Regions from separate parts of the Priestia flexa genome, predicted to be linked through region 1. Evidence: a T-box and tRNA genes for the amino acid it is inferred to sense, from the RefSeq annotation. Region 1 holds a T-box; the other holds one or more tRNA genes.

What was found. A T-box is a leader RNA that pairs with one kind of tRNA and senses whether it is charged. The one in region 1 lies ahead of leuS (leucine--tRNA ligase), so its partner is inferred to be a tRNA-Leu.
Region 2: it encodes a tRNA-Leu, which carries the amino acid that the T-box ahead of leuS (leucine--tRNA ligase) is inferred to sense. The anticodon was not compared.

What each region holds. Positions count from the first base shown of each region.
Region 1 is NZ_CP090431.1:3,311,302-3,314,697, forward strand. Features, by position in the region: gene leuS (leucine--tRNA ligase) at 1-1,180, opposite strand, end outside; T-box leader at 1,245-1,466, opposite strand; gene LZP85_RS16990 (GntP family permease) at 1,658-2,980, opposite strand; gene LZP85_RS16995 (MDR family MFS transporter) at 3,141-3,396, opposite strand, start outside.
Region 2 is NZ_CP090431.1:253,644-257,039, reverse strand. Features, by position in the region: gene LZP85_RS01390 (fructose-bisphosphatase class III) at 1-1,372, opposite strand, end outside; tRNA gene LZP85_RS01385 (tRNA-Leu) at 1,630-1,711, opposite strand; tRNA gene LZP85_RS01380 (tRNA-Leu) at 1,740-1,828, opposite strand; tRNA gene LZP85_RS01375 (tRNA-Cys) at 1,847-1,920, opposite strand; tRNA gene LZP85_RS01370 (tRNA-Gly) at 1,936-2,010, opposite strand; tRNA gene LZP85_RS01365 (tRNA-Gln) at 2,019-2,093, opposite strand; tRNA gene LZP85_RS01360 (tRNA-His) at 2,101-2,176, opposite strand; tRNA gene LZP85_RS01355 (tRNA-Trp) at 2,186-2,259, opposite strand; tRNA gene LZP85_RS01350 (tRNA-Tyr) at 2,266-2,349, opposite strand; tRNA gene LZP85_RS01345 (tRNA-Thr) at 2,359-2,434, opposite strand; tRNA gene LZP85_RS01340 (tRNA-Phe) at 2,449-2,524, opposite strand; tRNA gene LZP85_RS01335 (tRNA-Asp) at 2,534-2,609, opposite strand; tRNA gene LZP85_RS01330 (tRNA-Met) at 2,614-2,690, opposite strand; tRNA gene LZP85_RS01325 (tRNA-Val) at 2,707-2,782, opposite strand; tRNA gene LZP85_RS01320 (tRNA-Glu) at 2,801-2,875, opposite strand; tRNA gene LZP85_RS01315 (tRNA-Ser) at 2,890-2,981, opposite strand; tRNA gene LZP85_RS01310 (tRNA-Asn) at 2,985-3,059, opposite strand; rRNA gene rrf (5S ribosomal RNA) at 3,070-3,185, opposite strand.

The sequences.
Region 1 (3,396 bases):
TATTCTCAATTGCTTCTTCTTTATTTAAGCCGTTTAAGAAGTCAGAGTTAACGTGTTCGCCATCTCCTGTGTACGCTTCTTTCGAAACGTCTCCTCCCGCTACAACTTCCTTAATTGGAAGTTCAAATTTAACAGCAAATTCATAGTCACGCTCATCGTGAGCTGGAACTGCCATGATTGCACCTGTTCCGTAACTCATTAATACGTAATCTGCAATCCAGATTGGCATTTTTTCGCCATTTACTGGGTTAATCGCATAAGCTCCCGTAAATACACCTGTTTTATCTTTCGCTAAATCTGTACGCTCTAAATCACTTTTGCTTTTAATTTTCTCAATATAAGCATCTACTACTGCTTTTTGCTCAGCTGTTGTGATTTTATCAACAAATGGATGCTCTGGTGCTAACACGGCATACGTTGCGCCAAAAAGCGTATCTGGACGCGTAGTGAACACCGTAAACGTTTCATCATGCCCATCAATTGTAAAGTGAACATGCGCCCCTTCAGAGCGACCAATCCAATTGCGCTGCATTTCTTTAATACTCTCTGGCCAATCTAATTCTTCTAAATCCTCTAGTAATCGATCTGCATAAGCAGTAATTTTTAACATCCACTGCTTCATTGGACGTCGTTCTACTGGGTGACCTCCACGTTCACTTTTACCATCAATAACTTCTTCATTTGCTAATACTGTTCCAAGAGCTGGACACCAGTTTACCGCAACTTCATCAATATACGCTAATCCTTTTTCGTATAACTTTAAGAAAATCCACTGCGTCCATTTATAGTAGCTTGGATCTGTTGTATTAATCTCACGCTCCCAGTCATATGAGAAACCTAGAGATTTAATTTGGCGACGGAAGTTGTTAATGTTTTGCTCTGTGAATTGCGCTGGGTCATTTCCTGTATCTAACGCATACTGCTCTGCTGGTAAACCGAACGCGTCCCATCCCATTGGATGAAGTACGTTATATCCCTGCATACGCTTCATACGAGATAAAATATCTGTTGCTGTATACCCTTCTGGATGCCCTACATGTAGGCCAGCTCCAGATGGATATGGAAACATATCTAGCGCATAAAATTTACGCTTTCCTTTATCTTCAGTCGTTTTAAATGTCTGATTTTCTTCCCAAACCTGTTGCCACTTCTTCTCAATTTGCTTATGGTTAAAGGCCATGAATACTCCTCCTTCTATTTTAAGACAATGGTGTTAGAACTATAAAAAACCCCTCATCCCTTAAGAAAGGGACGAGAGGTTGAATAAACTTCCCGCGGTACCACCCACATTAGCACAAATTATGTATGTACTCACTCATTTTCCTTAACGCGGATGACGATAAATGCTACTTCGTTCACATTTACAGCTCAAAGGTGAGTTCATGAACGGTCGTTTGTTGACTCCCACCAACCGTCAACTCTCTTTGCTCGTATCGCTCACTACTATTCCTTCTCAATGCTTTTCATATAGTAACTACCTTGTATTGTAAATAATATGTGATTAAACTGCAAGTTGTTCACACCATTTTATCAAAGTTTCTCTTCTTATTTATAAACAAATCTCTTAAAAACATACATAATGCCCATTTTTTTAAGAAATATCCAAACATTCAGCACACAAACGGCTAAAATGTCCATGTGCTGAACATCTTACTCTTTAAATACCCACTCCAAACGTAAAGAGGGCAATAGCTATCGCTAACCCTACGAGCGGAACAACGACAGTCATAGCTGCCACGGAGCCATAGGCATCTTTATGTGTTTCACCACAAATAGAGTTAATTGTAGTTACAACATATCCATTATGGGGAAGTGAGTCCAACACGCCAGATGAAATGGCCACAACTCGATGAAGTGCTTCAGGATTAACACCTGCGTCCATATAATGTGGTGCTAAGAGCGGTAAAGCAATCGCTTGGCCACCGGATGCCGATCCGGTCATCCCTGCGATAACGCTTACTGCAATGGCGCCTCCAATTAACGGACTGCCCGGAATACTGGTCATCGCTTCAACAGCGACATTAAAAGCAGGAGCTGCCTTTGCTACTCCGCCAAATCCAACAACAGCTGCCGTATTTCCAATTGCAATTAAAGCACCAAGTGTTCCTTCAGATAGCGCTCCCCAGAAGTCTTTAAAGTAACGACGGTTTAATACATACGTAGCAATGATTCCACTTAATAGCGCAATGATAAGAGCTGATTGCATCAATGAATTATGGAATACAAATGAACAAATAAGAACGACAACTAAAGGAATTAAACTAAGCAATGGATGAGGTAACTCTCTTCCTTTCTCCATTTTTGGGTCCGTCTCTCTCTCAACAAAGTGCTCACCATTTTGCACTGCTTTTGTAATAATTTTCTTCAACCACCAATAGCCAAACACTGCCATTAATACCGCCACAATTAAACTTACTTCCCAACCTGCATAAGGCGATGTATTCAAATAATCAATTGGAATCCAGTTTTGAATTTCAGGTGAACCAGCTGAAGTCATTGTAAACGTAACAGAGCCAAAAGCAAGAGCAGCTGGAATAAAGCGTCGTGGTAGGTTAGCTTGCTTAAACAAACTTACCGCCATGGGATACACAGAAAAAGCTACGACAAACAAGCTGACTCCACCATAAGTTAATACAGCACAGGCTAAAACAATGGCTAATACAGCTCTTTTCATACCGAGCTTTTCAACAATCCATTTTGAAACGCTATCAGCAGCACCGCTATCTTCCATCACTTTTCCAAAGATTGCTCCAAGTAAGAACATTAAATACCAAGACGTCACAAAGCCCGTAAATCCTGACATATAGTTACCAACAAAGTTCACTTCACCTTCTTTAACAAGCTGCGGAAACAAAGGCATTCCACTTGTTAAAGCTACTACTAAAGCACTTAAAGGTCCTGCTATTAATAAGTTCATTCCTCTCATAGTAAGCACAATAAGCAAGACTAAACCACCGATTAACCCAATCATACTAAGCACGTTTTCTTCCCCCTTTATATTAGAAAGCGTTTACAATCAAGTGGAAAACAACCTCCTCCCTGCTGACTTCTACTATCTTATTAGACAAACCATTGAGACATACCAGGTTTTATGGAACAAAAAAGCGACGCCGTCTGGCATCGCTTTTCAGCTTTTTAATTTATTTTGAAACCGTTACTTGATAACGCTTTGTAGATTGTTCTTTTATTCTCAAATCATAAAACCATGTTGTGAAAAATGTTAAGAATAGAAAAGCAATTAAGCTATACACGAGCACAGAAACATCAAAATGATCCACCATCATCCCACCGAAAACAGGACCAATCATTCTGCCACCCGTAGCCGTACTATTTACAATGCCTTGATAGAATCCTTCTCTACCTTTTGGCGCTAATTCGTTTGCTACTGCTGGAACT
Region 2 (3,396 bases), 940 kb from region 1:
CCGTTTTATCCGGGCCTGCAAAAGCCGAACGCAAATACTGCTCAAACACATCTAACAGTTGACGACCTGAATAAAACTTGCCTTCAATCACCATCTTTTCCATATTTCCTTCTTCATCTAAAGGAATGCATCCATGGATGAGTAAGTTCCCATTGTATTTCAAATAGAGATTTCCTTTATTCATAAGAAAGTTCATATGTCTTGCTAGCTTTTCAGAATGTTGAACTGAAAACAATAATTTCTCAATGACCTGCTCCTCTTCTTCTAAGAGCTCTTGTGGATTTTCAGGGTTTACCGTTGCAAAGCATCCATTTTCAATAGGATACGTTTTATCTCCAAGTGTAATTTCATTTGTTTCATAATTAACTTTCTCAAGCAAAAGTCGTTCTGACATATTGAAATACGGACGTCTTTTAATAATTGGCATTTCAAGCTTAAACTGAATCATCGCAATAGCTTGATGAATTTTTGTAATCTGTAAACGTTCATGCTCAGATAGTTGCGAACCTACATTTTCTTTTGGACGGAATGCAGGATTATCATCATAATATTTTTCTGCTAGGTTTAGAAGTGGTCGTAAGTTAATACCATACGCATCTTCAATAATATTTAAGTTATTATAACGTGCACAAATACGAACAATATTAGCTAAGCATACTTTCGAACCTGCAAAAGCTCCAATCCAAAGAACGTCATGGTTTCCCCACTGAATATCGACGGAATGATAGTTAATAAGAGTTTCCATGATTTTATCAGGTTCTGGACCACGATCATAAATATCTCCAACGACATGCAAATGATCGACAACCAACCGCTGAATGGTATAAGCCAGTCCTGATATAAGTTTATCAGCTTGTCCTAATGAAATGATTTGCTGCACAATTTTATGATAGTAATGCTCTTTATTTGTAAATTCATCTGTCTTATATAAAAGCTCTTCAATAATATAAGCAAACTGCTCAGGGAGTGCTTTACGCACCTTTGAACGTGTATACTTCGATGATGCATACAAAACTAAATCAAGCATGCGATTAATCATTGTCGTATACCAATCACGTAGTTCTTGTTTGCGAGTAAAGTTTGCTTTAATAATCTTCAGCTTCTCTTCTGGATAATAAACAAGCGTCGCAAATTCATTAATTTCTTGTTGAGATAATGTATCCTTAAATAGATCTTTAATCTTTTCTTTTACGTTTCCCGACCCATTTCGTAATACGTGTTGAAAGGCCTGATACTCGCCGTGTAAATCACTTACAAAGTGTTCTGTTCCTTTTGGCAAATTTAGAATTGCTTCTAAGTTAATAATTTCCGTTACCACTTTCTCTTCTGTGTCATACTTCTTAGCCAGTAGATCTAAATAATTTACGTTCAAAACTATGTATCCCCTTTCAAACTAACTTATCACCTCAGCAGTGAACTAAGAAGCTTACTGCGTGAGTCTTTCATCTTTAGTACTTATTGTACACCTCTTCACACTCGACTTCTAGAGAGATCAATTACATTTTGTTAACTAATTTACAATTTTTATTTAATTCAAACTTAATCAGTTGCTTTGAAAAGACTAAACACAAAAAAGACCTCAACATCTTTGTTGAAGTCTTAACATTACGTTCTTTTATGTAAAACTAATACCAGTGGTCGGGGTCGAACCGACACTCCCGAAGGAACACGATTTTGAGTCGTGCGCGTCTGCCAATTCCGCCACACTGGCAAAATAAAAAAGGCAGAAATAATATAAATGGTGCCGAGGGCCGGACTTGAACCGGCACGGTAGTCACCTACCGCAGGATTTTAAGTCCTGTGTGTCTGCCAATTCCACCACCCCGGCAGGACTTATTGTGAATAATGGAGGCGGCAACCGGATTTGAACCGGTGATAAAGGTTTTGCAGACCTCTGCCTTACCACTTGGCTATGCCGCCACTTTATTCAAAATATGGAGCGGAAGACGAGGTTCGAACTCGCGACCCCCACCTTGGCAAGGTGGTGTTCTACCACTGAACTACTTCCGCATATTGTATGGCTGGGCTAGCTGGATTCGAACCAACGCATGACGGAGTCAAAGTCCGTTGCCTTACCGCTTGGCTATAGCCCAATAAAAATGGGGCGACTGATGGGAATCGAACCCACGAATGTCGGAACCACAATCCGATGCGTTAACCACTTCGCCACAATCGCCGTATTAATTGGCAGGGGTAGTAGGAATCGAACCCACACTGACGGTTTTGGAGACCGTAGTTCTACCTTTAAACTATACCCCTATAAGATGGTGGAGGGGGGCAGATTCGAACTGCCGAACCCGAAGGAGCGGATTTACAGTCCGCCGCGTTTAGCCACTTCGCTACCCCTCCAGAAAAACATGGTGCCGGCAAGAGGACTTGAACCCCCAACCTACTGATTACAAGTCAGTTGCTCTACCAGTTGAGCTACACCGGCGTGTTTTCATAAGATGGTGGCTCGGGACGGAATCGAACCGCCGACACAAGGATTTTCAGTCCTTTGCTCTACCAACTGAGCTACCGAGCCTTCTTATAATGGCGGTCCCGACGGGAATCGAACCCGCGATCTCCTGCGTGACAGGCAGGCATGTTAACCGCTACACCACGGGACCACTTTGGTTGCGGGGACAGGATTTGAACCTGCGACCTTCGGGTTATGAGCCCGACGAGCTACCAGACTGCTCCACCCCGCGATGATAAGAACATAAATGGTGGAGGATGACGGGATCGAACCGCCGACCCCCTGCTTGTAAGGCAGGTGCTCTCCCAGCTGAGCTAATCCTCCAACTATGTATAAGAATTATGGTGACCCGTACGGGATTCGAACCCGTGTTACCGCCGTGAAAGGGCGGTGTCTTAACCACTTGACCAACGGGCCATTTAAGAAATAAATGGCGGAGAGCAAGGGATTTGAACCCTTGAGACAGCGTTAACCGCCTACACGATTTCCAATCGTGCTCCTTCGGCCACTCGGACAGCTCTCCAAATGGCTCCACAGGTAGGACTCGAACCTACGACCGATCGGTTAACAGCCGATTGCTCTACCACTGAGCTACTGTGGAATCTTATAAAGCCTGGCAACGTCCTACTCTCACAGGGACAAAGTCCCAACTACCATCGGCGCTAGAGAACTTAACTTCCGTGTTCGGCATGGGAACGGGTGTGACCTCTCTGCTATCGCCACCAGACATATTATATTATACAACTTCTTTGAAAAAAAGCAAGACTTTTTTATCTTGTTCTCTCAAAACTAGATAACATTTTTCGCTGAGTACTAAGTTTACTGTCTAGCTACAGCTCCTAATTGTTCGGTCGTTTCACTTCTGTTATTGAAACCAAAGAGCGGTTTCCCCTATCAGAAGCTCCAACGCCTTTCACAATTCAACAGTCGCCTTCGCT